2 linked regions of the Immundisolibacter sp. genome follow. Each later gene encodes a partner of the first gene's protein in a complex. Links are inferred from orthologs where the notes say so. Each region holds a gene or a part of one and is shown on either strand. Other genes may lie near its edges.

Region 1 (14,473 bases):
CCTGTTGCATGGCCATGCAATCCCGGCAGGCGGTTTCGATCACCCATTTGCCGATCGGCACGATGAGCCCGCTTTCCTCGGCCAGCGGCAGGAACTGCAGCGGCAGGACGAGTCCGAGCTGCGGATGCCTCCAGCGCAGCAGTGCCTCCATGCCAGTGACTTCGCCGGTGTTCAGGTCCAGCTGGTTCTGATAGTGGACGGCGAACTCCTGCCGCTCCAGCGCCAGTTGCAGCGCCGATTCCAGGCTCAGGTGCTCAAGGGTCGTCGTGTTCTCGGCCCCGGAGTAGAAGTGAAAAGTGTTGCGGCCCTTTTCCTTGGCGCGGTACATCGCGATGTCGGCCGTCTTGAGCAGGGACTGTTCGTCCTGGGCGTCATGCGGATAGCGGCTGACGCCGATGCTGACCGTGATCCGAAACTCGTGTCCGAGCAAATCGTACGGCTTGCCGACCGAATCGAGCACCCGCCGCGCGACGGTCAACAGGCTGGCTTCGTCGCATTGCTCCGGCAGCAGGACGATGAACTCGTCGCCGCCCAGCCTTGCCACCACGTCGCTTTCACGTACGGCGGCCGTCAAGCGGCGGGCTACCTCCTGCAACAGCGCGTCCCCGGCGTCGTGGCCCAGGGTGTCGTTGATCAGCTTGAAGCGGTCAAGGTCCAGAAACAGCACCGCCAGTTCGCGGTTGTAGCGTTTGGCCAGCGCCAGCACCTGGTTCAGCATGTGGCTGAAAAAGCCGCGGTTGGGCAGGTCGGTCAGGCTGTCGTGATGCGCGATGTATTGGATGCGCTCGGCGTGCTCGATCTGCTCCTGCGCGGCCCGTTGCCGGCTTTGCTGAAGCTGCCAGCTCAGGCGGCCGAGCACGGCCATGAGGGCGAGCAGCGCCAGGCTGGCGGCACCGCTGCGCAGCAGATAGCCACGCACCCGGGCGGCGGCCGGCAGTAACCGCTCGTCCTCCGACAGGCCGACGACCACGGCCAGCGGGAACTCGTAGAGGGCACGCGCCGCCGTGTAACGCCGCACCCCGTCCCAGCGGTTGTCCGACAGCGATACCCGGGTCAGGTCGATGTCGGCTTCGGCTTCCGGAACGACTTTCTTGTAGTCGACCACCTCGCCGACGGCCACGGTTTGGCCGCTGCGACCGACCCGGAAGACGCCATCCGTACCCAGCAGGCCAAGGAAGCCGTGCTGGCCCAGCTTAGCCTGTTCGTATCCGCTGACGAAATAGGCCGCGTCCACGGCAATGACGACTGCCCCGGCAAAGCTGCCGTCGGGCTTGTCCAGACGCCGGCTGAAGTACAGGGTCCAGTCGCGCGAGTGCGGGTTCGGCTGCGGGGCGCTGACCGCAAACACGGTCTGCGTGCGCTGCGCCTCGAAGTAATCCGTACCGGCGATGTTCGCGCGCCCGTCGACCCGGGTGCTGGCGCGGACGTTGCCGTCGGCGTCGGCGATGCTGACCGTGAACAGAAAGTCCGGTAGCAACAAGCCTTTGTCGCCGAGTTCGGCCAGGATGGACTCGTGGTTGTCCGATGCGTGGGTATAGGCGACCCACTTCAGGGTGCGGTCGATCTCACGCAGGGCGCGCACGATCTGGGCCTCGTAGGTTTCGGCCAGCTCGCGGGTGGTGAGCACGGCGGTGGCCCGCGCATTGGCGTATTCCTGGCGTGCCAGGCTGGCCGTTGCAATCCACAACACGCCCAGCAACAGGATCGCCAGGCCGGGGAACAGCAGCACGGGTTCCGTGCCGCGGCTCAGCCCGTGGCGCAAGGCCGCCAGCAGGCGCCTCGACACTTCCTTCAATCGCATGCTGTCAGGTTCCACGTGATGGCGCTGCGGCCTACTGGACGGCCAGTACCTTGACGCTGTCGTCCACTGCGGCGCGGTCGATGTAGCCGATACCGTCGGGTCGGCCGGCCAGGGTTTTCTTCACCTGCTCGTCGCCATCGACCACCATGGGTGGCTGGCCCCGTCCGGTGAAAATCATCCTTGACCAGTACGCCTTGATGTCGGCCGGTTGTTGGTTGCTGACGTCGCGGTAAAACTCTTTTCGCGGCCGCGAATCTTCGGGCTGGTCGATCGGTACCGCAGGCTGGCCGTTGGGGAAGCGATTGACCTTGCCAAGAAAGATGTTCGACACCTCGCGCGTGCTGAGCGTGGTGGTGGGGTTCTGTGGCGAAACGACAATGACGACCTCGGCCGCCGCGATGTTGCCGGCAAGGGCGAGCAGCATGGCAAGCCTGGATAGGCCGGGGACTTTAAGAAACGGCATTTGCGTCCCCGGCGCTCAGAACACGAAATCCAGGGCGATGGAGAACACATCCGCGTTCCCCCCCGGCCGGAACCCGGGCTGCAGGTTGCCGAAGCGCCCGGCGGACCGATCGTCGAGGCGGATGTGCTGGTATTCGAACTTCAGGGCGGCGGCGTCCAGCAGATCCCACCGAAGCCCCAGGGTCAGGCTCTTCTGGGATGGGGCCGCGGCGCTGAGTACTGCATCAAGGCCGCTGTTCAGCGCGCCCGCCGCACCCCGCAGGGAACCCGGTGGCAGGCCGGCGAGCGGTATTCCGGATTCCGAGGGCGTCCTGGCGTTGACTTCGGCGACCGTGACGTAGGGCGTGGTCTTGCCAAAGTGGTAGCCGCCCGTCACGTACCAGCCGTCCGTCTCTGGCAGCACCCCGGCATCGGTCATCCGCGCCCATTCACCCATCAGCAGCCAGTCTCCGGGATTGAAGCGGGCGCCGACGCTGAAGATTTCAAGCGGCGTTTCATCGAGGTCGTAGCGCCTGGCCAGCGCACGCGCGCGGCCACCTTCCAGGGGAAAGCCGGCCGTGACGAGGTTATCGCCGGCCCCCGACAGGCCGTTGAGGAGGCTGTCCAGATCGGCGGAATCGAAGCTGAGGTCCACGGCCAGATAACTGACACGCAGCGTCAGGTTTTCGTACTCGACCGTGTCGCTGACGATCCAGACGCTTTTCCCGGTTATTTCAAGGCCGTCGACGGCCTTGAATTGGTTGTATCCGAAATTGGCCTGAAACGAATTCATGACAGGACCGACACCGACATTCCAGGCCATATCCACACCGTCCAGGTGGGTGATGGGGACCATGCCGTAGATTTCCTGGGGACCGCGCAGCCACGGGTTTGCATAACCCACGTTCGTCGTGTCGGAGCGCATGAACATCGGCGCCACGGTGCGGCCCAGGCGGGCACTGAACGCGGGAGTGAATTGATATTTCACGTTCGCCCACTCGACCTCGGGCGTCCAGGAATTGTCGTAGCGGTGTTTGGACATCACTTGCAGGACGGCGGAAAGCTCGGGGCTGAAGCGGGCATCCAGTTGGCCGCCGATCTTGCTGTCCACGCCCAGGTGCCAGCGGTGGGTGGCGCCGGCACCGTTGGGTTGCAGATAGATACCGGAGACCACGTCCGAGTAGTCCTGGTCGGAGCGGACTGCGCCCAGTGTTCCGAAGCCGTTCCATGAGATGGCAGGGGAGCCAACCGTATCGGCGCAGCCTGCCAGCAGGGTCACCGCGAGGAGCGCACGGCCCGCCGGATGACGGCTGCCCGTGCCCGAGGTATGGCCGGAGCGCGCGCTTGCATGCGCCATGCGTTCTCCACCGAACTTCATTGTTTTGTTGCCCGAAAGCCGATGCGGGAGCGTGCGGTCCGTTTACCTGAATCGGCGTGATCGGCGCGCAGCGCCGTCGTCCGGAGTCGGACTGTCAGCGCATGGCACTCGACTTGAGGGTCAATGTCAATACGACGCGCGTGGACCGGGGTGCCTTTGCGTAGCCGCCGCTCAGCCGGCGACCCTGGCACCCGCCCACACCGCCAGCAGGCACAGCGCCAAATGCAGGCCGATGTTGAGCAGTGCCACGGCCGGGCGCTGCTGGGCCAGCAGCAGCGTCTCGCCGGCAAAGGCGGAAAAGGTGGTGAAGCCGCCCAGCACCCCCACCATCAGGCCGGCGCGCCAGGGTTCGCCCAGCAGGCCGCGCTGCACCAGCAGCGCCAGCGCCAGGCCCATCAGGAAGGAGCCGACGACGTTGACCGCCAGCGTGCCATACGGAAAGGCCCGGCCCAGCCACCCGGCCAGGCCATTGACGGCCAGATAGCGCACCACGGAGCCCAGCGCGCCGCCCAGTGCGACGGCCGCCAGTACGGCGCCGTTCACTGCTCGCCGGCCTCGCGGTCGCGGGCGCGCAGTTGCGCAAGGTGTTCGGCCAGGCGCCGCTCGAGGCCGCGGTCGCTGGGCTGGTAGTAGCGGCGGTCGGGCATCTCATCCGGGAAATAGCGCTCGCCGGCGGCGTAGGCACCGGCTTCGTCGTGCGCGTAGCGGTAGCCCTTGCCGTAGCCGAGCTGCTTCATGAGCCTGGTCGGGGCGTTGCGGATACGCAGCGGCGGCGGCAGGGAGCCGAACTGGCGGGCGTCGGCCATGGCGGCATCGAAGGCCGTATACAGCGCATTGCTCTTGGGCGCGCAGGCCAGATAAGTGACCGCCTGCGCGATCGCCAGTTCGCCTTCCGGCGAGCCCAGGCGCTCGTAGGTCTGCAAGGCTTCGAGCGCCAGGGTCAGGGCCCGCGGGTCGGCCAGACCGATGTCTTCACTGGCCATGCGCAGCACGCGCCGGGCGATGTACAGCGGCTCGCAGCCGCCGTCCAGCATGCGCGCCAGCCAGTACAGCGCGGCGTCCGGCGCCGAACCGCGCACCGCCTTGTGCAGGGCCGATATCTGGTCGTAGAAGGCCTCGCCGCCCTTGTCGAAGCGGCGCCAGCTCTCGCCGGCCAGCTCCTTGAGCACGGCCTCGTCGATAATCCGGCCGTCGGCGGTCTCGGGCGCGATGTCGGCAGCCAGTTCCAGCAGGCCCAGCAGGCGGCGGGCGTCGCCGTCGGCCATGGCCGCCAGCGTGGGGCGCAGCTCCGGGGCAAAGCGGATATCGAGCGCGCCCAGGCCACGCTCGGTGTCGCTCAGCGCGCGCTCGATCAGGCGTTCGAGATCCGCCACGGTGAGCGGGCGCAGCAGGTACACGCGCGCCCGCGACAGCAGCGCGTTGTTCAGCTCGAAGGACGGATTCTCGGTGGTGGCGCCGATCAGGGTGACGGTACCGTTCTCGACGTGCGGCAGCAGGGCGTCCTGCTGGGCGCGGTTCCAGCGGTGTACCTCGTCCACGAACAGCACGGCGCGCCGGCCAGCGGCTGCCACCTGGCGGGCGCGCTCCACCGCTTCGCGGATTTCCTTGATGCCGGCCAGCACCGCCGACAGGGTGATGAACTCGGCCCGCGTGTGCGCCGCCAGCACCCTCGCCAGCGTGGTCTTGCCGGTGCCGGGCGGGCCCCAGAAGATCATCGAGCGCGGCAGGTCGGCCTCGATGGCAACCCGCAGCGGCTTGCCGGGTGCCAGCAGATGATCCTGGCCCAGCACCTCGTCCAGCGTGCGCGGGCGCAGGCGATCGGCCAGGGGCCGACCCGGATCGGCGGCGGCGTCGAACAGGTCGGGCGGGCCGCCTGCCACGGGCCGGCTACGGTTTGCCGCCCGTCGGCGGCTGCGGCAGGGCGCGGATCACGTCCACGCCAGGCGGCGGTTCGAAGCGGAAACGCGCCGCCGGCAGGGAACCGTTGCGCTGCTGGTCGAGCAATTCGATGCGCGTGGTCTGGCCCAGGCCGTCGTCGAGTTGCAGGGCCTGCACGCTGTCGCCGGCCAGTTTCAGGCGCACGGCGCCAAGGCCGCTGTCCTTCTGTTTGGGGGTCAGGCGCAGCCAGCCGTCCTTTTCGCTGGTGATGTCGAACAGCTTGCTCGGAAACGCCGCCCCGGACAGCAGCAGCCCCGGCGCGTCGGCAGTGTCTGCGTCGATCGGCCGCACCGTCACCTGATCCAGGTCCGGCTCGTACACCCACAGCTCGCGCCCGTCGGCAACGATGGTCTGCTCGTAGGGCGCCTGATAGTCCCAGCGAAAGCGGCCCGGCCGCTGGATGGCGAACTGCCCACTGCTGGTTTCCGTCACCGTGCCGTTGGCGTCGCTGACGGTCTGCGTGAAACGCCCGGCCAGCGTGTGGGTGTTCGTGTAGAACCGTTCCAGCGTGGCGAGGCCATCGGCCAGGGCCGGGCCGGCCAGCAGGCCGAGCAGCACGACGAGGATGCGGGCTCGCATGTCAGCCTCCCGGCGGGGCTTCGGCCAGCACGTCGCGGGCGCCGTTGGACTTGAGCGGGCCGACGATGCCGGCGCGTTCCATTTCTTCCACCAGCCGGGCAGCGCGGTTGTAGCCGATGCGCAGATGCCGCTGCACCGCCGACACCGAGGCCCGGCGGCTGCTGGTGACCAAAAACACCGCCTTGTCGTACAGCTCGTCGCTGCCTTCCTCGCGCTCGCCGATGGCGAACGGGGCACTGCCGCCCTCGCTGCCGTCCTCGCCAAAGTCGCCGCGCAGGATCTCGTCGCGGTAATTCGGCCGGCCGGTGGATTTCAGGTGCGCCACCACGCGGTGGACTTCCTCGTCCGACACGAAGGCGCCATGCACGCGGGTCGGGATGGAGGTGCCCGGTGGCAGGTACAGCATGTCGCCGTGGCCGAGCAGCGCCTCGGCGCCCATCTGGTCGAGGATGGTGCGCGAGTCGATCTTGGACGACACCTGAAAGGCGATGCGCGCGGGAATATTTGCCTTGATCAGGCCGGTGATCACGTCCACCGACGGCCGCTGCGTGGCCAGGATCAGATGCACGCCTGCGGCGCGCGCCTTTTGCGCCAGGCGGGCGATCAGCTGCTCCACCTTCTTGCCGACCACCATCATCATGTCGGCGAACTCGTCGACGATGACGACGAGGTATGGCAGCGGCTCGCAGTAGGCGATTTCGCCCTCGCCATCCTCGAAGTCCGCCGGCTTGGCGGGCGTGGGGTCTGGGATCGGCGTGCCGGCCTCGGCCGCCTCGCGCACCTTGCGGTTGTAGCCGGCGATGTTGCGCACGCCCAGCGCCGCCATGCGCTTGTAGCGGCGCTCCATCTCGGCCACCGACCAGCGCAGCGCGTTGTGCGCGTCGTTCATGTCGGTGACCACCGGGCACAGCAGGTGCGGGATGCCCTCGTAGACCGACAGCTCCAGCATCTTGGGGTCGATCATGATCATGCGCACGTCGTCCGGCGTGGCCTTGAACAGCAGGCTCAGCACCATGGCGTTGACGGCCACCGACTTGCCCGAGCCGGTGGTGCCGGACACCAGCAGATGCGGCATCTTGCCCAGGTCCGCAACGGTCGGGATGCCCTGGATGTCCTTGCCCAGCGCCAGCGTCAGCGGCGAGTGGCTGTCGTCGTAGGCGCGCGAGCGCAGGGTCTGCGCGAAGCGGATCAGCTCGCGCTGTTCATTGGGGATTTCGATGCCGATGGTGGACTTGCCGGGGATGACCTCCACCACGCGCACGCTGATCACCGACAGTGAGCGCGCCAGGTCCTTGGCCAAGCCCGTAACCTGGCTGACCTTCACGCCGGCGGCCAGGTCGAGCTCGAAGCGCGTCACGACCGGGCCGGGGTGGACCTCCACCACGTGCGCCTCGATGCCGAATTCTTCGAGCTTCAGTTCGAGGCGCTTGGAGAGTGCCTGCAGCGCCTCGGCCGACAGGCCGACGACCTTGGTCTCGGAGTCGTCGAGCAGACTCAGCGGTGGCAGCGTGGGGGCGATGTTGGGTGCCGGCTCGAACAGCTCCACCTGGCGCTCGGCCTCCACCCGGTCGACGATCTCGACCGGCCGCAGCACCGGCTCGATGCGCGGCGGCTTGCGGTTGACGTCCTTGGCCTTGTGGCGGTCCACCGATTCGCGTCGGTCCTCGCGCGCCCGCTTGCCGGCCACGCCGTCGGCGTACACGCGCAGGCCGCGGCCGGCCACGGTGGCGCCCTTGACCACCGCGATGCCCAGCAGCTCGGTCAGCTTCAGCCACGAGAACCCGGTCACCCAGGTAATGCCCGACAGGCCAGCGGCGGCCAGGAACAGCGTGGCGCCGGCTGTGTTGAGGCTGCCGGCGGCCAGACGGCCCAGTTCCAGGCCCAGTCCGCCTCCCGGCCCGTTGGGCAGCGCACCGTGTGGCAGGTAGATCTGCGCCAGTGCCGCGCCGCAGATCATCGCCAACAGCAGGCCCAGCAAGCGGAAGGCCACGCCGCGCGCCCGTACCGGTACGCCCTGGTCGCCGCTGCGATACACGCGCCAGCCAAACCACAACAGCAGTGCCGGAATCAGCAGCGCCGGGTAGCCGAAGAAGTAGTACAGCAGACCGGCCCAGTTGGCGCCGATGCGGCCACCGGCGTTACGAATACCGGCGTGGCCGCCGGTGCTGGCCCAGCTCGGATCCTGCGCGTCGAAGCTCAGCAGCGCCAGCAGCAGGAAGGCCGCGCTGGCCAGCAACAGCAGCACCACCGTTTCGCGCAGACCGGCCGGCAGCCGCCAGCGCTTGGGTACCGGGGGCAGTTGCTGACGGCGCGGACGCGACATGAGGCTATTAGAGGACCAGGAGGGGGCGAAGCGCGAATTTTAACAGGCGCCGGATGGTGCCCCCTGGCGATTGCCGTCGACAAACGCTTTGGCCAAGGCGCAGGCGGCCGGATAATCGCCTGCCCCAGCGCCTTTTGCCTTTACGAGCGACATGACCGATTCCACCGTCCCGCGCCATTGCCGCCTGCTGATCCTGGGCTCCGGTCCGGCCGGCTACACCGCCGCCGTGTACGCCGCCCGCGCCAACCTCGAACCGGTGCTGATCACCGGCATCGCCCAGGGCGGGCAACTGATGACCACCACCGACGTCGACAACTGGCCGGGCGACGCCGACGGCGTGCAGGGCCCGGAGCTGATGGCGCGCATGCAGCGCCACGCCGAGCGCTTCGGCACGCAGATCGTGTTCGACCACATCAACCGGGTGGAACTGGACCGGCGGCCGTTCGTGCTGCACGGCGACAGCGCCACGTACACCTGCGACGCGCTGATCATCGCCACCGGCGCCTCGGCGCGCTATCTGGGCCTGCCATCGGAAGAAGCCTTCAAGGGCCGCGGCGTGTCGGCCTGCGCCACCTGCGACGGATTTTTCTACCGCGGCCAGGAAGTGGCGGTGATCGGCGGCGGCAACACGGCGGTCGAGGAGGCGCTGTATCTGAGCAACATCGCCAGCAAGGTCACGCTGGTGCACCGCCGCGACCGCCTGCGGGCCGAGAAAATTCTCATCGACCGGCTGATGCAGCGCGCCGCCGACGGCAAGGTGGAGCTGGTGTGGAACCATACCCTGGATGAGGTGCTGGGCGACGAGTCGGGCGTCACCGGCGTGCGCCTCGCCGCCACCGACGGCAGCGGCACGCAGCAGCGCGCGCTCAGCGGCGTGTTCATCGCCATCGGCCACAGCCCGAATACGGACATCTTCGCGGGTCAGCTCGACATGCGCGGCGGCTACCTGCGCGTGCGCGGCGGCAGCGACGGCAACGCCACCGCCACCAGCGTGCCGGGCGTGTTCGCGGCCGGCGATGTGGCCGATCACGTCTACCGCCAGGCCATCACTTCCGCCGGCAGCGGCTGCATGGCGGCACTGGATGCGGAGCGTTACCTGGATGGGCTCGAAAACCGACCCACCTGAGGCGCCCGATCCGGGCGCCGAGTTTCGCGCCGCAGTCGGCCCGGTGCGGCCGCTGCGCGGGGCGCCGCCGGCCAAGGTGCCGGCGGCAACGCGTCCCGCTACCCCGCGCCGCAAACGACCCGACGCCCCGCCACCGTTGCCGGCCGTGTTGCCGGTCATCGAGCCGGGCGCAACCGTGCGGCTGGCTCGGCCCGGCGTGCCAAACCGTGCGCTGCGCCGCCTGGACGGCGAGCTGTTCGTGGCCGAGGCGCAGCTCGACCTGCACGGTCTGACGGCGACGCAGGCCGGCGCGGCGCTACAGACTTTCATCGCCGACTGCCTGGCGAGCGGCTGCGAGCGCGTGCGCATCATCCATGGCAAGGGCCAGCGTCCGGGTCAGGATCTGCCGGTGCTCAAGCCGCTGGTGATCGAGTCGTTAAAAGGGCATCCCGCGGTGCTTGCGCTACGCAGCGCAGGCCCCCGCGACGGTGGCAGCGGCGCCGTGCGCGTGCTGCTGCGCCGCGCCTGATCTGCCGGGCTTCCCGGTGTGCCGGAGTCGAATGAACGTGATCGAACGCCGTCGCTATACCCGCATCAGCCTGCACGTGCAGGCCGAGTTCGTGAGCCAGGGGCGCAGCTGGCCGTGCCAGGCCATCGATCTGTCCCTGCACGGGGCACTGGTCAGCCGACCGCGCGGCTGGGAAGGCGAGCTCGGCGAGCGCTGCGCGCTGCGCTTTCTCCTCGACGAGGGCACCCGCATCCAGATGGCTGGCATCCTGCGCCACCAGGACTCCGACGCGCTCGGCTGGCAGTGCACCGGCATCGACCTGGACAGCATGGGCGAGCTGCGCCGGCTGATCGAGCGCAACCTCGGCGAACCTGCCTTCCTGCGGCGTGACCTGGCGGAAATGATGCGCAAGCACATGAACGCCGGTGCGGGCTCGCCAGGGAAAGCCTGATCACAACGCCGGCCGGGCTGTCCCCGGCCGGTAGTCGCACCCTGGCCACGGGCATTGCGCCATGTGGCCAATTTCAATTCGTCGCTGCAACGGGCCCGTGCCGGTACGGCGCGGCGTCCCCTTGACCGCAGGGCAGTTGCCGCTTTCAATCGCAGGCGCAGATTTCGGTGTTTTCGGTTGCACCTCTTGGCGGCGACCGGGGACAGGTCACCGCAGCTTCGGTGACCTCCATCCGGCAGGCTCGGGCAAGGGGTCGGGAGGTTTCGCCATGAAACGCGAACTTGCCGTGCTCGGTCGCCTGATCCGGCGTGGCACGCTCGAACTTCGATTGCCGGACGGCGCCCGGCACCTGTTCGGCAGCGGCCCGCCGCATGCGCGCTGGACCTTCACCCGCCGCGACAGCCTGCGGCGCATCATCGCCAACCCGGAGCTTGCGCTGGGCGAGAGCTACATGCGCGGCGAGTGGGATACGCCGCCGGGTGAGCTGGCGACGCTGCTGGCCGTGCTGATGCGAAACGCCGGCGAGCTTGCCCGCGACGGCGGGCGCCTGCGGCGCCTGCTGGGCGGCTTGCTGCAGCAGTGGAACCGGGTGCAGGCCAGCTACCGCAACGTGGCCCATCACTACGATCTGGACGAGTGGCTGTTTCGTCTGTTCCTGGATCGGGAGATGTACTACTCCTGCGCCTATTTCGCAGTGCCGCAGCTGAGCCTGGAGGCCGCGCAGCGGGCCAAGGTCGAGCACATCGCCGCCAAGCTGTGCCTGCAGCCGGGCCAGCGCGTGCTCGACATCGGCTGCGGCTGGGGCAGCCTGGCCCTGCATCTGGCGCAGCACCACGACGTGCACGTGATCGGGCTGACGCTGTCCCGCTCCCAGCTGGCGGTCGCGCAGCGCACGGCCCAGGAACGCGGTTTGTCAGGCCGCGTGCAGTTTTTGCTGCAGGACTACCGGGAGCACACGGACCAGTACGACCGCATCGTCAGCGTCGGCATGTTCGAGCACGTCGGGCGGCCTTATTACGCGCGCTTTTTCCGGCAGGTGGCGGCCGGCCTGCGCCCGCACGGTGTGGCCCTGCTGCACACCATCTGTCGCCTGGGTCCGCCGGGACTGACCAACGCCTGGGTGCGCAAGTACATCTTCCCCGGCGGCTACAGTCCGGCGCTGTCGGAACTGACCGCCGGCATCGAGCACAGCGCGCTGAAGGTCATGGACATGGAGCTGCTGCGTCGGCACTACGCGCTGACCCTGAATGCCTGGCAGGCCCGTTTCCAGCAGCATCGCGCCGAGGTGGCCGAGCGCATGGGCGAGCGGTTCTGCCGGATGTGGGAGTTTTACCTGGCGGCCTCCGAGGCCGCCTTCGAGACGGATGGTCTGGCCGTGGCCCAGGTGCAACTGGCGGCCGAGGTCGACGCCGTACCGCTGACGCGCGATTACCTGTATGCGCCGCTGGCACAGCCGCGGGCTTTGCGCCGCGCCGGATGACGCGGCGGGCTGGCCTCAGCCGGTTTCGCCCGCGGCCGGCAAGGTGCTGCCCAAGACTTGACGCAAGACAGCCGCATCGACACTGCGCGGCGCCCCGGCGCGGCGGGGTGCCGCCCAGATGGCGTCCGGAAAGCTCGCGTCATCGGCAAAGCGCGGGATCACGTGCCAGTGCACATGCGGCACCTGGTTGCCCAGGCTCGCCAGGTTGATCTTGGTGGGCCTTAGCACCTGACGCAGCGCCGTCTCCACGCCAAACACCAGTTCCATCAGATGACGGCGCTGCGCCGGCGTGAGGTCCGTCATCTCGGCCACGTGCGCCTGCCAGATCACCCGGCAAAAGCCCGGATAGGCCGGGTCGCCGACCAGCACCACGCGCGCCGAGCGGTCCTGCCACAGCACGGTCTCGCGGTCCGGTTGGCACAGCGGGCAGGGTGCATTCATGCGCCCATTGTGCCCGCTGTGCCGACGCTCCGGCGGCGGAGCCGCTAGTACCCCATCAGCTGCCGGTACTCGTCCCAGAAGGCGCGGATGGTGGTTTCAGTCACCAGGTGGTCGGTGTCCTTCACATCGCGCCCGTCCATTTCGATGCAGGACCAGTCGTTCTGGTCGCGCACCACCGCCTGCTGGCAGATCACGGACGACTCGCCGTCTTCCATGGAGATCAGCCCGGCCGGGCCGATCAGGTTGATCTGCTTCAGGCGGATGTTGCGCAGCTCCTCGTCGTCGGTCTTGTAGCCGAAGTAGGTCCATACCAGCTCGAAGGCATCGCGACCCTTGGGCACGATCTGGCGCACGGCGAGCGTGTTCTGGATCTGCTGGATGACCAGGTTCGGCATCAACGACATGATGACCAAGGTGACGTCATCGCCCCACTCGCCCTTGCGGCCCTTCAGCAGCGAGGGGTCGGCCAGCGTGTAGCTGTCGGCCTGGTAGGTGCGCAGCTGCGAGTCCTTGGTCTCGGAGATGGCCTCCTCGGAGTCCGTGCCGGAACGCGAGAACAGCACCGTGTGCCAGCCGCCGGTGATCTTGACCCCGCCCACCTGGCTCGACCGGTACAGGCCGAAGGTCATGTGGAACAGGTGCAGCAGGCTGGCGTGGTAGGGATCCTTGGTGTTCTCGGCGTAGAACTTCCAGTTGCTGGGGATGTACTGGCGGGCGTGACCGATGACCTCGATGTCGCGGCCCTCCAGCACACGCCGCAGGTGCTGGTCCACCGCGCCATCGGCGCCCAGGTAGTCCTGGAAACCCGGCATGGTGTCGTCGAAGGTGGCGAACACGGCGCCGTGGTAGTTCTCCACCCGCAGCTTGCGCAGGCCGTGCTGCTTGAGGTCGAAATCGGCCGGGTAGCCGCCCTTGCCGCCCAGACCGCGCCGGAAAGGCACGCCGACCAGGTCGCCGGCGGCGTCGAAGGACCACTGGTGGTAGACGCAGGTGTAGGTACCGGCGGCGTTGTTGCCGCGCAGTTCGCGGCACACCAGTGCGCCGCGGTGAGCACAGCGGTTGACCCAGGCATGGATGGCGCCCTTGTCGTCCCGCGTCATCACCACCGGCGTGTCGCCGATGAAGGTGGCCTTGAAGTCGCCGGCGTTGGGCACTTCCGCCGCCAGGCCGATGAAATTCCAGGTCGGGCCGCGAAATATCCTGGCCTGCTCCTCGTCGTACACCGCCTGCTCGGTGAATACACCGTACGGCACGGCCGAGTTGACCCCTTCTTCCGGCCAGATGAGTCCGCCGGTCCGTTTCACGCGTGCGTCCATGACTGATTACTCCTTTGGTGCTGGCTCAGATGGGGGTGACCATCAAGGTCTGGATACGGTACGTGTCGAAAACGCACAGCTTCTCCTTGAAGCGCAGCGCGCCGTTGACGCGCACGATCTTGTCCACGTACTTGCCAGTGTTGTAGACCCGCGTCTCGCCGTCCAGCAGGGTCTGGAACACGCCGTAGTTGGTCTGCGCGGTGATGACACCGGCCTGCTCGCCCAGGATGCGGGTGTTGCTGACCAGGTGGCGGTAGAAGTGCGGCGCATAGATGTTGGCCTTGCGCAGCGCGACGATGCGGTCGCGCAGCATGCCCTTGCTGTCGCAGAACATCACCGCCACCGGCAGGCCAAGATCCGCGTTCTCGCGCGGGATGACCTTGTAGACGCAATCGTCGGTGAAGAAATCCGGCCACTCCTCCAGGCGGTCGTCGTCGATGCACTGCACGTAGGCGTGGATCAGGTCTTCGACTTCCTGGCGCGTGGTGGTGACAGGGGCCGTGGCAACGGCAGTGGACATGGGCGGCACCTCGTGTGGGCATTCAGGTGTGGACATTGTGGACAGGGCCCGCTGGCGGCCATTGACCGCCGTCAAGGGCTTCATGCCTGACCCCGGCGCCGGCAACCCGGGCGGCTGCCAGAAGAACTCGGCGACGCAGGCAGGCTTTGCCCACCGCGCCGGACGGGCGTAGATTGCTGCGCACATGCCGAT
Region 2 (14,494 bases), on another replicon or contig:
AAACGTGCCCACCCACATGCCCCGCGGCGGCAGCGGTACCAGCTGGCCGATGCGCTCGCGCATCTCGGCCGCGGCCTTGTTGGTGAAGGTGACGGCCAGAATCTCCAGCGGCGCGGCACGCTCGACCTCGATCAGCCAGGCGATGCGGTGCGTCAGCACGCGGGTCTTGCCGCTGCCGGCGCCGGCCAGCACCAGGGCGGTCTGGCCGGGGTCGGTGACGGCCTCGCGCTGCGGCGGGTTCAGGCGGTCGATCTGGCGTTCGAGACTCATGCTCATTCCACGATTTTCAGGATGTCGCCGGGCTTCGGTTCGCCCTGCGGATAGTGGCCGTTCAGCAGCCGAAGTTGGGCCTGGGCATCGCCGGGCAGGCGCGAACCTTGGGCCAGGCGGGCGTAGGTGTCGCCGGCCACGGCGGGTTTCAGGCGCAGGCGCAGCGGCTCGGCCAGCGCCTTCTCGTCGTCGCGCAGCGGGTGAAATCCCAGCGCCGTCTGACGCATGGCCGCGTCGACCGCCTGGCTGTCCGCCCCGTCCAGCGCCACGCTGGCCAGCACATAGGCCTGGTTGCGATGAAAGATGACGCTGACGCGGCCGGGCCGGCCCTGGATTTTCAGCGGCGCGGTGTAGCCGGGCAGCCCGCCGGGGCTGATTTCCTCGCCGGCTGGGTTCTTGATGCCCAGGCGACGGATCATGAACTCGCGCGGCGTCTCGCGCTGGTTGAGATCCTGGCTGGTCAGCTGCGCCTGGGCCTTGCCGCCGGGGGCGACGGCGAGCAGCCGATCGGGCCGGTTCTCCAGCCGCCAACCGGCCGGGAATTCGAGAGCGAAGTCCAGGTCGCGGTGATAAAAGCGATTGCCGCGGCGGATGCCCTGCGCCGCGCTGTCGCCGAACACCAGGCCGTCGATGTGCTTAAGGAACGCCTGGCGGCCATTGTCGGCCGGCTTGTCGGGGGCCAGGAAGGATGCCTTGGTGAGCACTTCCTTCAGGCGCGTGTCCTCGTCCGGGTGGCTTGCGAACAGACCGTGGTAGGACTGCGGCTGGCGGCCTTCGGCCTTGGCCTGCGCGGCGGCGTAATCGCCCTGCGCCTTGAGCGTGCGCAGCACGTCCAGGATGGCCTGCGGGTCGTAGCCGGCGCGGGCCAGGTATTCGGCGCCCAGGCCGTCGGATTCGAGTTCGTGCTCGCGCCCATAGCCGCTGAGCATGGCCTGCCCGAGCACGCCCATGACGTTCTGGCCCACATTGCTGCCCAGACCCGGCACGAAGATGCTGCCCAGCGTCATGCCCAATTGCGCGGCGGTGGCCGCGGTGTACTGGCGCACCGCATGGCGGGCCGTGACGTGGCCGATTTCGTGCCCGAGCACGCCGGCCATCTCGGCCTCGCTGCCCAGGTACGCCAGCAGGCCGCGGGTGATGTAGATGTAGCCGCCGGGCAGCGCGAAGGCGTTGATGTCGGTGGAATCGACCACCGTGAAGCGGTAGATCAGGTTGCTGCGGTGGCTGTGGGCGGCGAGCTTCTCGCCCACGCCCTGCACGTAGGCTTGCAGCGCCGGGTCTTCGTACTGGCCGTACTGCTGGAGCACCTTCGGGTGCATCTCGCGACCGATGGAGATTTCCTGCGCCTCGGACATCAGCGCCATCTCGCGCCGGCCGCTGACCGGGTTGGTGGCGCAGGCGGCGAGTGTCAGACACAGACCGGTGACGGTGAGGAACTTGCGCATGGTGACTACTTGGACAGTTCGATCTGCGCCGGGTGCCACAAACGCATCTGAGCAGCGCCGTTTCGGGACTGGATTTTGCCCCGCGCGATCACATCCCGGCCACGCCAGGCCAGGTGATCGGCCGGTTCGAAGCCTGTCCAGTCGGCGCGCGCGATGCGCAGCTGCACGCGCCTGTCGAGCTTCAGCAGTACCCAGTCGCCACGCTGCAGGGCGCTGGTGACCCGGCCGCGCACCAGACGATAGCGGCCGTCGGCCGGGACCTTGCCGGCCGCCTGCGGCTGGTAGTCGGGCAAGGCCCACAGGCCGCGGCGGGCCACGCGGGCCTGCCGCTCGGCAGCCAGCAGGCAGTCCGCCAGGGCGACGTTCGGCGGCATGATGAAGCTCACCGCGAGTCCCTCGCGCAGCAGGGTTTCCTCCACGCTGGTGCCGTCCGGGGTATAGGCATGCGCCAGCAGCCGGCCGTAGCGGTCCTGTGCCTGCCGGTCGCGCGCCAGACGCACCGGCCCGCCCTTGGGCAACAAGCTTTGCGTGCGCTGCAAGGCGCGCTGCGCCAGCGGCTGCGGCGTGCCCTTGCGGTAGTTCATCTCGGGCGTGTCGATGCCCAGCAAGCGCACGCGGCGGTCATCGACCAGGCGCAGCGTGTCGCCATCGTAGTACCCGGCCACGGTGGCCTGCTCCACAGGCCCTGGGGGCCGGCAGGCTGCCGGCGAGTTGCTCGCAAACAGAACCCCGGCCAGAAACACAAAGGGCGCCAGCAGGCGCCCTTTGTGAGCGAGGCCGGCGAACCGGCCCGGCATCACGCCATGCCGTAGCGGCGCTTGAAGCGCTCCACTCGGCCGCGGCGGTCGCCGACCTTCTGCTTGCCGGTGTAGAACGGGTGGCAGCTCGAACACACGTCGATTGCCAGCTCCGGCTTGGCCAGCGCGGAACGGGTCTGGAAGGTGTTGCCGCAGCTGCAGGTGACGGTGACTTCTTCGTACTTGGGATGGATATCGGGTTTCATGGCGCGGTCTGGGTTGGGAGGGCACGGCGCGGCGGGCCGCGTAGGGTAGAAGAAAGCGGCCCGCCGGGCAAGTTGCACTGCAAGTCACAGCAGGTGCTGGACGGCCTCGCGTTCTTCCAGCAGCTCCCGGGCGGTGGCATCCATGCGGGCGCGGCTGAAGGCGCTGATGGGGAGGTTCTGCACGATCTCGTAACGCCCGTCGCGGCAGGTCACCGGATAGGAATAGATGATGCCGTCCGGGATGCCGTAGCTGCCGTCGCTGGGAATGCCCATGCTGACCCAGTCGCCGTCGGCGGTACCCAGCGCCCAGCTGCGCATATGATCGATGGCTGCCGACGCAGCCGAAGCCGCACTCGACGCACCGCGGGCGGCGATGATGGCGGCGCCGCGCTGCTGCACGGTGGGGATGAAATCGGTCTCCAGCCAGGCCTGATCGACCAGTTCCGGCGCCGGACGGCCATCGACCAGCGCGTGCGAAATGTCCGGGTACTGCGTGGACGAGTGGTTGCCCCACACGGTCATGCGGCGGATGGCCGGCACCGACGAGCCGGTCTTGGCGGCCAGCTGGCTGATGGCGCGATTGTGGTCCAGGCGCATCATGGCCGTGAACTGACGCGGGTCCAGGTCCGGTGCGCTGCGCATGGCGATCAGCGCGTTGGTGTTGGCCGGGTTACCGACCACCAGCACCTTCACGCCGCGGCTGGCGTGGTCGTTCAGGGCCTTGCCCTGCACGGTGAAGATGGCGCCGTTGGCCTCCAGCAGGTCCTTGCGCTCCATGCCCGGACCGCGCGGGCGGGCGCCGACCAGGATGGCGTAGTCGGCATCCTTGAAGCCGACCGCCGGATCATCGGTGGCCACGATATCGGCCAGCAGCGGGAAGGCGCAGTCGCGCAGTTCCATGACGACGCCTTCCAGGGTCTTCATGGCCGGCGTGACTTCCAGCAAATGCAGGATAACCGGCTGGTCGGGGCCGAGCATGTCGCCGGCGGCGATGCGGAACAGCAGCGCGTAGCCGATCTGGCCAGCGCAGCCGGTGACAGCGATGCGGACGGGGGTCTTCACGGGGCGGGTCCTCTGCAGGTGGCGGATTGAAGGGTAGGCCGGCGTCAGGCCTTCATGGAGGCGAAGAATTCGGCGTTGCTCTTGGTGTTCTTGAGGCGCTCGAGCAGGAATTCCATGGCCGCCACCTCGTCCATGGAGGCCAGCAGGCGGCGCAGGATCCAGACTTTTTGCACTTCGTCCGGCTTCATCAGCAGCTCCTCGCGGCGGGTGCCGGAGCGGTTGATGTTGATGGCCGGGAAGATGCGCCGCTCGGCGATCTTGCGTTCGAGGTGGATTTCCATGTTGCCGGTTCCCTTGAACTCCTCGTAGATCACGTCGTCCATGCGCGAGCCGGTCTCGACCAGCGTGGTGGCGATGATGGTCAGGCTGCCGCCTTCCTCGATGTTGCGCGCGGCGCCGAAGAATTTCTTCGGCTTGTCCAGGGCGTGCGCGTCGACGCCGCCGGTCAGCACCTTGCCCGAGGACGGGATCACGGTGTTGTAGGCGCGCGCCAGGCGGGTGATGGAATCGAGCAGGATCACCACGTCGCGCTTGTGCTCGACCAGGCGCTTGGCCTTCTCGATCACCATGTCGGCCACCTGCACGTGGCGCGTGGCGGCTTCGTCGAAGGTGCTGGCGATGACCTCGCCGCGCACCGTGCGGCGCATTTCGGTCACTTCCTCGGGCCGCTCGTCGATCAGCAGCACCATGAGGTAAATCTCGGGGTGGTTGATCGCCAGCGAGTGGGCAACCGACTGCAACATCATGGTCTTGCCGGCCTTGGGCGGCGACACGATCAGGCCGCGCTGGCCTTTGCCGATTGGCGCCACCATGTCGATGATGCGCGGGGTGATGTCCTCGGTGGTGCCGTTGCCGCGCTCGAGCGTGAAGCGCTCGTCGGCGAACAGGGGCGTGAGGTTCTCGAACAGAATCTTGTTGCGGGCCGCTTCCAGCGGCTCGAAGTTCAGCTCGTCGATCTTGAGCAGCGCGAAGTAGCGCTCGCCGTCCTTGGGCGGACGAATCTTGCCGGAGATGGTGTCGCCGGTACGCAGGCCGAAGCGGCGAATCTGACTGGGCGAGACGTAGATGTCATCCAGGCTGGCTAGGTAGGAATTGGTGTTCGAGCGCAGGAAGCCGTAGCCGTCCGGCAGCATTTCCATCACGCCTTCGCCGAAGATGTCCTCGCCCTTGCGGGCGTGGGCCTTGAGCAGGGCGAAGATGATTTCTTCCTTGCGCTGGCGGGAGGCCCCTTCCAGACGCGATTCCTGGGCCATGGCCACCAGCTCGGCCACCGGCGTTTGTTTCAGCGCGGTCAGATTCATATGTGTCTGCGGATTTGACGAGGAGCACCGCGAAAGCGAAGCGCGGCGCAGTTGGAAGAGGCAGTCCGGGAGACGGACCGGGAATGAAAACCTGCGAAAAAATTGTTGTTGTTGGCATGTCGCGGCAACAGCCGGACACCCTGAACCTTCAGAACGTCTGCCGGTAATCGTCTACAGCCGGGCGGCCGGAATGAAGATGAGAGCCCGCCCGAGCCAGTCGAGCTATCGGCACCGGCGATGGGCGACTTGAGACAAAGCCGGGATCAGAGATTGCTGTCCAGCCACGCGGTGAGCTGCGACTTCGACAAAGCACCGACCTTGGTGGCCTCCACGTTGCCACCCTTGAACAGCATCAGGGTCGGAATGCCGCGAATGCCGTAGCGCGGCGGGGTCTTGGGGTTCTCGTCCACGTTCAGCTTGGCCACCGTCAGGCGCCCGGCGTATTCCTTGCCGACCTCGTCCAGCACCGGCGCGATCATCTTGCACGGGCCACACCATTCTGCCCAGTAATCCACCAGAACCGGCCCGGGGGCCTGCAGGACATCCTGCTCGAAGGAGTCGTCAGAAATGTGCTTGACGTGTTCGCTCATGGGCTCTGGTTATGGATCGACGGTGGCAGGGACGCAGGACAGGCCTGCGTGGGCGGTGGCATTGCGCCGGGCCGACGGGAAACAAAGGCTTGTCGGCATTCTAGTCGCAGGCGGACGCAAGTCAACAACCTTTCAATACGCGCTATGGGGCCGCCGATCGAGCAAGCGGTACTGCAGCGCCTCGGCCAGGTGCGGCATGTCGAGCGCGTCACTGCCGGCAAGATCGGCACAGGTGCGGGCAATGCGTAGCACCCGGTGCGTGGCACGCGCGGACAGGCCCAGGGCGCCGATGGCCCGCGCCAGGAACTGCTGCTGCGACTCGGTCAGCCGCGCATGCCGGCGCAGGCCGGCCGGGTCCAGACGCGCGTTCAGGCAGCCACTGCGGGCGAACTGGCGCTGCTGCGCCGCCTGCACGCGCTCGCGCACTGCGGCCGACGGCTCGGCGCCGGCGTGCTCCTGCGCCAGCAACAGCTCGTGCGCAACCGGCGGCAGCTCCACGTGCAGGTCGATGCGGTCCAGCAGCGGTCCGGACAGCCGGCCGCGGTAACGGCGCACCTGCTCCGGGGTGCAGCGACAGCGGCCGCCGGCATCGCCCAGATATCCGCAGGGGCACGGATTCATGGCCGCCACCAGCTGAAAACGGGCCGGGAATTCGGCTTTCAGCGCCGCCCGGGCAATGCTGATGTGCCCGGACTCCAGCGGCTCGCGCAGCACTTCCAGCACCTGGCGGTCGAACTCCGGCAGCTCGTCCAGGAACAGCACGCCGTGGTGGGCCAGCGAGATCTCGCCCGGCCGCGGCGTAGTACCGCCGCCGGCCAGTGCCGCCGCGGAGGCCGTGTGGTGCGGCGCGCGCACCGGCCGCTGACCCCAGTGGCGAACATCGAAACCGCCGGCGCTGATCGATTGCACGGCGGCCGTCTCGAGCGCCTCCTGCTCGGTCAGCGGCGGCAGGATGCCCGGCAGGCGCGTGGCCAGCATGGTCTTGCCGGCACCGGGCGGGCCCAGCATCAGCAGGCTGTGACCCCCGGCGGCGGCGATTTCGAGCGCCCGGCGCGCAGCGGGCTGACCGCGCACGTCGGCCAGATCGGGCACGCTGGTGCCGTCCTGCGGCAAGGCGCGCTGCGCTTGCGCAAGCGGCGCATTGCCGGTCAGGTGGCCGCACACCGCCAGCAGGTGCTCGGCACCGTAGGCGGTGAGGTCCGGCGCCAGGGCCGCCTCGGCCGCGTTGGCCTGTGGCAGCACCAGGCGGGCACCGGCGCGCTGTGCCTGCAAGGCCACCGGCAACACGCCACGCACCGGACGCAGTTCGCCGCCCAGGCCGAGCTCACCGATGAACTCGTAGCCTTCCAGGCAGGCCGGTGGCAACTGGCCGGAGGCGGCCAGGATGGCCAGCGCGATACCCAGATCGAAACGTCCGCCTTCCTTGGGCAGGTCGGCCGGGGCGAGGTTGATGGTGACGCGCCGGGCCGGGAACTCGAAACCGCTGTTCAGCAGCGCGCTGCGCACGCGGTCCCTGGCCTCGCGCACGGCGGTTTCCGGCAGGCCGACGATGGCCAGCGCCGGCAGGCCGCCGGTCAGGTGCGCCTCGATGGTGACCGGCGGCGCGTCGATGCCGAACTGGGCGCGGCTGCGCAGGGTCGCCAGCGACATGGGCGCCTGCGGACGGTCAGGGACTGCCGTCGAGACGGGCGGCGAGGGCCTCGACCTGTGCCTGCACCCGGGCCAGGCGCTCGCGGGCATCCTCCAGCAGCGCGCGCTGCACCTCGAATTCCTCCCGACTCGGCAAACCAAGTCGCTGGCTCAGGCGCTGCACCGTCACAGTGCGAAGGCCCTCCAGTTCGCTGGCAATGCCGTGCAGCCAGTGCAGCGGCGAAGGTGGCACGGAATCGGTCATCGCAATCACTCCGGACGGGGCGCCGCCGCTCGCTACGGGGTCGCCCTGTTTAAGGTCAGCCGCCCAATTCAAATGCACTCATATGGTGCAATCGATCGCCTGGGACGTCGTACGAACCCTATTCTCGCTTCGTTTCCGACTATACCCCAATGCCCGATAGCCACTCTGGCACAGGCCGTGCTTAACAGGCCCTACTGGTACATGCCGGTTCAGTCCGCACCGTCTCGCCTCCCTGAACGGGGGCTGGTGATGCGCTTGATATCGCGGTGCCGGGGGCAGGCTGCCCAGGGGCCTGCCTGCGGTTCCGTCTTGCCCGAGGAGTACTGCAATGAAGATGGTCTGTGCGGTGATCAAGCCGTTCAAGCTTGACGATGTGCGCGAGGCGCTGTCGGGGGTCGGGGTGCAAGGCATCACGGTCACCGAGGTGAAAGGGTTCGGTCGCCAGAAAGGGCATACCGAACTTTATCGCGGCGCCGAATATGTCGTGGATTTCCTGCCCAAGGTAAAAATCGAGGTCGCGGTCGACGAGACGGACGTCGACCGTGTCATCGAGGCGATCACCAACTCTGCCAACACCGGCAAGATTGGTGACGGCAAGATTTTCGTCTATGACCTAGGGCAGGTCATCCGTATTCGTACCGGCGAGACCGGTGCCGACGCGCTGTAGCGCCGACGTGCCGGTTCTTGGCCGACGAATCCTTAACTGAGGGAGTTTATCGATGAAAACCCTGATGCGACGCGGGCTTGCCGCACTGGCAACGATCGGGCTGTGCCTGCCCGGCCTGGCATTGGCAGAAGATGCGGCAGCCCCGGTCTTGAATTCTGGCGACACCGCCTGGATGCTGACCTCGACCGCCCTGGTGCTGTTCATGACCATCCCGGGCCTGGCCCTGTTTTACGCCGGCATGGTGCGCAGCAAGAACGTGCTGTCGGTGTTGATGCAGTGCTTTGCCATCACCGCGCTGATCACGGTGCTGTGGACGATTTACGGCTACAGCATGGCGTTTGACACCACCGGCATGGAGCAGGGAGTTGTCAACTTCAACAGCTTTGTCGGTGGCCTGGGCAAGGCCTTCCTGAGCGGGCTGACCGTCGAAAGCCTGACCATGACCATCCCGGAATCGGTGTTCATGTGCTTCCAGATGACCTTTGCCATCATCACGCCGGCGCTCATCGTCGGCGCCTTCGCCGAGCGCATGAAATTCTCGGCCATGCTGTGGTTCATGGCACTGTGGTTCACCATCGTCTATACGCCTACTGCGCACATGGTGTGGAGCGGCAACGGCGGCCTGATGTGGGACTGGGGCGTGCTGGATTTCGCCGGCGGTACCGTGGTGCACATCAATGCCGGCATCGCCGGTCTTGTGGCCTGCCTGGTGCTGGGGCCGCGCAAGGGCTTTCCGACCACCGCCATGCCGCCGCATAACCTGGGCTACACGCTGATCGGCGCCTGCATGCTGTGGGTCGGCTGGTTCGGCTTCAACGCCGGCAGCGCGGTGGCGGCCAACGGAACGGCCGGCATGGCCATGGCGGTGACGCAGATCGCCACGGCAGCGGCGGCGCTCGGCTGGATGTTCATTGAGTGGATCAGCCACGGCAAACCGAGCGTGCTGGGCATCGCCTCGGGTGCGGTCGCCGGTCTGGTTGCCATCACCCCGGCCTCCGGCTTCGTCGGCCCGATGGGCGCGCTGGTGATCGGCGCCGTGGCCGGTGTGCTGTGCTTCCTTGCCGCCACCAAGATGAAGCGGGCCTTCGGCTACGACGACTCGCTCGACGTATTCGGCGTGCATGGCATCGGCGGCATCATCGGCGCGCTGCTGACCGGCGTGTTCGCTGCGGCCAGTCTGGGCGGCGTCAAGACCGAGTTCGACATGGCCGCCCAGCTGTGGATTCAGCTCAAGGGCGTGCTGGTGACGGTCGGCTTCAGCGGCATCGCCACCTTCATCATCCTGAAAGTGATCGACCTGGTGATCGGCCTGCGTGTCACGCCCGAGCAGGAGAACGAAGGCCTCGACCTGGCCCTGCACGACGAACGCGGCTACAACCTCTAAAGCCATTCGGTGTGCCAAAAGGGCCGGGGGGCACCCTCCCCGGCCCTTTTTTTGTTGCCGGACGCGAGCGTCGTCGACCAAACGGCGCGGTGTAAAATGCCCCGCCGCTGCAGCCCCCCAAATGAAGCCGCGTCCCCGCGCCGCCAAAGCCCCCGGGGCGCGATGCGCCGAGGCACACGCCCCTATAGCTGGAAGGTCTAGCAGACGCCTTGTAAGCGTCAGACCCGAGTTCGATTCTCGGTGGGGGCACCAACACGGCACGACGGTCGATCATCCGTCGCTGCGCGGGCCCCTCCTGTTGCCGATGTCCGGGGGTGCCGGCTCAGCGCCGTCGTTGGGCAGGCCGCCCGGCTGCCTCCCAGCCCCCTGCTAAACTGGCCATCACTCGCATTCCCAACGCAACGGCCACGGCATGACCCATCCCGCTTTCGAACTGCTGCGCACCGAGCGCGTGTCGGCGCTGAGCCTCACGGTCGAGGAATACCGCCACCGCGTCACCGGTGCCCGACACATCCACCTGGCCGCCGCCGACGACAACAACGCCTTCCTGGTGGCCTTCCTGACCGTACCGCAGGACTCGACCGGCGTCGCCCACATCCTGGAACACACGGCCCTGTGCGGCAGCCGCCACTACCCGGTGCGCGATCCGTTCTTCCTGATGCTGCGCCGCTCGCTGAACACCTTCATGAACGCCATGACGGCCAGCGACTGGACCGCCTACCCGTTTGCCAGCCAGAACCGCAAGGATTTCTTCAACCTGCTGGACGTGTACCTGGATGCGGCGTTCTTCCCGACGCTCGATCCGCTCGACTTTGCCCAGGAAGGCCATCGGCTCGAATTCGCCGAGGCCGAAAACCCGGACTCCGAGCTCACCTTCAAGGGCGTGGTGTTCAACGAGATGAAGGGCGCCATGAGCGCACCGGTGTCGGCGCTGTGGCAGGCCCTGGCGCGCGAGGTCTACCCGACCACCACCTACCACCACAACTCCGGCGGTGACCCGCAGCACATCCCGGACCTCACCTACGAACAGCTCAAGGCCTTCCACGCCCGGCATTACCACCCCAGCAACGCGACCTTCTTCACCTACGGCGACATCCCGGCCGCCGAGCACCAGGCGATCATGGAAGACCGCGTGCTGCGGCACTTCCAGCGTCTGGACATCGACCTTCGCGTGCCGCCGGAACAGCGCTACCCGGCCCCGCGCGTGGTGGAGGAAACCTACGCCGCCGAGGACGGCGACACCGCGCGCAAGACCCACATCGTGCTCGGCTGGCTGCTGGGCGACATGACCGATCTGGACCAGGTGCTGCGCCTGAACCTGCTGTCGCGCCTGCTGCTGGACAACTCATCCTCGCCGCTGATGCATGCGCTCGAAACCACCGAGCTTGGCAGCGCGCCCTCACCGCTGTGCGGCCTGGACGATTCGGCGCGCGAACTGCTGTTCGCGGCCGGCGTCGAGGGCTCGGAGCCGGAACACGCCGAGGCGGTGGAGAAGCTGGTGCTCGACGTGCTGGCGCAGGTGGCCGAAAGCGGCGTGCCGACCGAGCAGGTCGAGGCCATGCTGCACCAGATCGAGCTGTCGCGACGCGAGATCGGCGGCGACCGCTACCCCTACGGCCTGCAGCTGATCATGAACGCCCTGCCGCAGGCCGTGCACCACGGCGATCCGGTACAGGCGCTGGCCATCGACGCCGCGCTGGAGCGCCTGCGCGCCGCCGCCGCCGAGCCCGGCTTCGTCCAGAACGAGGTGCGCCGCTGGCTGCTGGACAACCCGCACCGCGTGCGCCTGACCATGAAGCCCGACCCGACGCAGGCCGAGCGCGAGCTGGCCGCCGAGAAGGCCCGCCTGGCGGCGCTTCGCGAAGGCCTGGACGCCACCGAGCGCGCGCGCATCGTGGCCCAGGCCAAGGCGCTCGAAGCCCGTCAGGCACAGCAGGACGACCCCGACATCCTGCCGCGCGTGACCCGCGAGGACGTCGCCCCGGCGCTGAAGATTCCGCCTGCCGTACACGAACCGGTGGTCGGCCTGCCGGCCACTTGGTACGACCAACCGACCAACGGCCTGGTCTACCAGCAGATCGTCATCGACCTGCCGCCGCTGGATGACGATGCCCTGGCGCTGCTGCCGCTGCTGGCCGAGACGCTCAGCGAAGTCGGCGCCGGCGGCCGCGACTACACGCAAACGCAGGCCCTGCAGGCGGCGCTGACCGGCGGCATCAGCGCCAGCGCCAGCGTGGGCGCACTGGCACAGGACAGCCAGACCAGCCGCGGCCTGTTCGTGGTGTCCGGCAAGGCGCTGGTGCGCAACCACGGCGCGCTGTCGAAGCTGCTGCACGAGACGCTGCACACGGCGCGCTTCGACGAACTCGCCCGCCTGCGCGAGCTGATCGCCCAGGCCCGGATGAGCGACGAGAACTCCGTCACCGGCAACGGCCACGCGCTGGCCATGGCCGCCGCCAGCGCCAGCATGAGCCCGGTGGCGCGCCTCGCCCACCACTGGTCGGGCCTGGCCGGTATCAAGGCCATCAAGGCGCTCGACGACAGCCTGGACGATCCGGCCGCGCTCAAGGCGCTGGGCGAGCGATTGGGCGAACTGCGCGCGCGCATTGCCGCCGCGCCGGTGCAGTTCGTCATCGTGGCCGAGGACGAACAACACCCCGACATCGCCCTGCGCCTGGCGCAGGTGTGGCAAGACACCGGTGCCCAGCCCAGCGGGTCTGATCAGACCCTCGCCCTGCCGCCGGTCAGCGGCCGCGTGGCCGAGGCCTGGACCACCAACACGCAGGTCAACTTCTGCGCCCGCGCCTATCCTGCCGTGGCCTGGAGCCACCCGGACGCGCCCGCCCTGACGGTGCTGGGCAGCTATCTGCGCAACGGCTTTCTGCACACCGCGATCCGCGAAAAGGGCGGTGCCTACGGCGGCGGCGCCGGCTTCGACGCCGACAGCGCGGCGTTTCGCTTCTACAGCTACCGCGACCCGCGCCTGGCCGAAACCCTGGCCGACTTCGATCGCGCCCTGGCCTGGCTGCACGAGGCCGATCATCCGCCGCAGGCGGTGGAAGAAGCCATCCTGGGCGTGATTTCCGCCATCGACAGGCCGGCCTCACCGGCCGGCGAGGCGCGCAAGGCCTTTCATGCCAGCCTGTTCGGCCGCACCGCCGAGGCCCGTCAGGCCTACCGGCAAGCCGTGCTGGGCGTCACGCTGGACGATTTGCGCCGGGTGGCGGCGACCTATCTGGTGCCCGAACGCGCCAGTACGGCCGTGGTCACCAGCCCGGCGGCATTGGAAAAGGCCGGTGGTCTGGGCCTGACGCCGATCCGGCTGTAGGCAGCCGGCGGGCACGCGCGGGCCCAGGGGCAAGGCAACGGCAGCATCCTCAGCCATCGGCGTTCAGTGCCCCGCGCCGGCTACGCTCAGCGCCACCTCGACCTCCTCGATGATCTGCTCCTGGCGCGCGTGGCGCTGGCGCTGGCGCAGCTCATCGCAGCGGTCATCGAGCCGCTGCAGGGCCGCCTGCAGGTGGGCGATGCGCTGCTGGTTCTCGACCAGCAGCGAGCCGATCAGCAGGCCGTTGAACACCGCGAACAGGTACTGCTCCAGCAGCGCCGCCGCGAACTGCGGCGCCGGCAGTTGCAGGCGCGGCGTGGCGTCGGACGCTGTCCCGCCCGTTGGCGGCGGCAGCACCGCCACCCGGCGCACGCGGTGCTGCTGCGGCTCGTGGCAGAGCACGTCCAGCCGCCCGCCGGCTGCATTCAGTCCGGCCAGGGTCTGCGCCAGGCCGGTCAGCACCGGCCCCACATCGTCAGCCGCCAGCGCCCCCGGGCAGCGCGCCGCGACGGCCGGCATCCGCAAGGCGGTGGCCGTGAGCTTGGAGCCCACCAGCACCAGCGGCTGGGCGTCGCCCGCCGCGGCGGCCAGCAGGCGTTCGTTGAAATCGCCGCACAGGCCTTTTTCGCTGCCCAGCAGCACGCACACGCCGACATCCGCCGTCGCCGGTGGCGGGGGCCGACCGGCGAAATGGGCCGCCACGGCGGCTTCGAGCCCCTGGCGCAACTGCTCGCTGGCGTCCTGCAGGCGCGTCACCCGTTGCAGCTCCACCGCCGCCAGGGTGCGCATGCCGGCCAGGATGGCGCGCATGTCCTCCAGCCCCTTGAGGTGCTGGGTGAGCTCGCGGTAGCGGCTCATGAGCCCTTGGCCAACGCGGCGCGCAGCCAGGCCAGCCAGTCGGCCTCCGGACTGCCGAGGTCGAGGCCGCTGCCGCCGAGGCCGGCCAGCAGCCGCGCCAGCGTGCCGGCCACCTCGGCCGGCGGCACGGCGTCCAGCAGCTGGTGCTTGAAGGCCAGCAGCCAGGCCAACTGAGCGGCGGCCGACACCGGCGCCAGGCGCTCCTGCTTGAGCAGTTCGCGCAGCACCCGCCCGCGCGCAAGCCGCGCCTGCATGGCCGGCTCCAGGCGTGCGCCGAAACGGGTGAACAGCTCCAGCTCCTGGAACTGCAGGTATTCGAGCTTGATGCTGCCGGCGGCCTCGCGGATGCGCGGGTGCTGCGCCTTGCCGCCGATGCGCGACACGGACAGCGCGATGTCGATGGCCGGCCGAAAGCCGCCGGCGAACAGCTCGGCATCCAGGTAGATCTGGCCGTCGGTGATCGAGATCAGGTTGGTCGGGATGTAGGCGGCGATCTCGCCCTGCTGGGTCTCGACGATGGGCAGCGCGGTCATGCTGCCACCGCCGGCGTCGGCCGCCAGGTGCGTGGCCCGCTCCAGCAGCCGCGCGTGCAGGTAGAAGATGTCGCCGGGGTAGGCTTCGCGCCCCGGCGGCCGGCGCAGCAGCAGCGACAGCTCGCGGTAGGCGCGGGCATGGGCGCTGAGGTCGTCGTA

The links.
Region 2: the proteins of trxB (region 1) and trxA are in contact, whole or in part, in a crystal structure (PDB 1F6M), measured with the Escherichia coli proteins. The link is inferred for Immundisolibacter sp. from one-to-one orthologs.

The regions. Positions count from the first base shown.
Region 1 is NZ_JACIZD010000002.1:303,389-317,861, forward strand. The notes cover bases 7,778-10,598. They hold trxB (thioredoxin-disulfide reductase), read left to right. Parts: upstream 7,778-8,611; coding sequence 8,612-9,586; downstream 9,587-10,598. Other genes in these bases: H5U26_RS05260 (DNA translocase FtsK), read right to left, coding at 7,778-8,460; H5U26_RS05270 (Smr/MutS family protein), read left to right, coding at 9,561-10,094; H5U26_RS05275 (PilZ domain-containing protein), read left to right, coding at 10,126-10,524. Outside these bases: H5U26_RS05230 (EAL domain-containing protein), read right to left, coding at 1-1,801; H5U26_RS05235 (substrate-binding domain-containing protein), read right to left, coding at 1,833-2,264; H5U26_RS05240 (porin), read right to left, coding at 2,280-3,599; fluoride efflux transporter CrcB, read right to left, coding at 3,792-4,163; H5U26_RS05250 (replication-associated recombination protein A), read right to left, coding at 4,160-5,500; outer membrane lipoprotein chaperone LolA, read right to left, coding at 5,508-6,137; more of H5U26_RS05260, read right to left, coding at 6,139-7,777; H5U26_RS05280 (cyclopropane-fatty-acyl-phospholipid synthase family protein), read left to right, coding at 10,793-12,004; H5U26_RS05285 (HIT family protein), read right to left, coding at 12,020-12,445; H5U26_RS05290 (aromatic ring-hydroxylating dioxygenase subunit alpha), read right to left, coding at 12,490-13,761; H5U26_RS05295 (aromatic-ring-hydroxylating dioxygenase subunit beta), read right to left, coding at 13,787-14,281.
Region 2 is NZ_JACIZD010000013.1:2,848-17,341, forward strand. Bases 4,009-6,850 are described here. They hold trxA (thioredoxin TrxA), read right to left. Parts: upstream 5,672-6,850; coding sequence 5,345-5,671; downstream 4,009-5,344. Other genes in these bases: rho (transcription termination factor Rho), read right to left, coding at 4,009-5,081; H5U26_RS12030 (YifB family Mg chelatase-like AAA ATPase), read right to left, coding at 5,804-6,850. In the rest of the region: uvrD (DNA helicase II), read right to left, coding at 1-276; H5U26_RS12000 (M48 family metalloprotease), read right to left, coding at 273-1,715; H5U26_RS12005 (thermonuclease family protein), read right to left, coding at 1,721-2,380; rpmE (50S ribosomal protein L31), read right to left, coding at 2,512-2,718; H5U26_RS12015 (malate dehydrogenase), read right to left, coding at 2,803-3,780; more of rho, read right to left, coding at 3,825-4,008; more of H5U26_RS12030, read right to left, coding at 6,851-7,321; H5U26_RS12035 (accessory factor UbiK family protein), read right to left, coding at 7,338-7,565; H5U26_RS12040 (P-II family nitrogen regulator), read left to right, coding at 7,894-8,232; H5U26_RS12045 (ammonium transporter), read left to right, coding at 8,294-9,616; H5U26_RS12055 (insulinase family protein), read left to right, coding at 10,029-12,944; H5U26_RS12060 (F0F1 ATP synthase subunit gamma), read right to left, coding at 13,008-13,802; H5U26_RS12065 (F0F1 ATP synthase subunit alpha), read right to left, coding at 13,799-14,494. UniProt on the Escherichia coli protein: Participates in various redox reactions through the reversible oxidation of its active center dithiol to a disulfide and catalyzes dithiol-disulfide exchange reactions.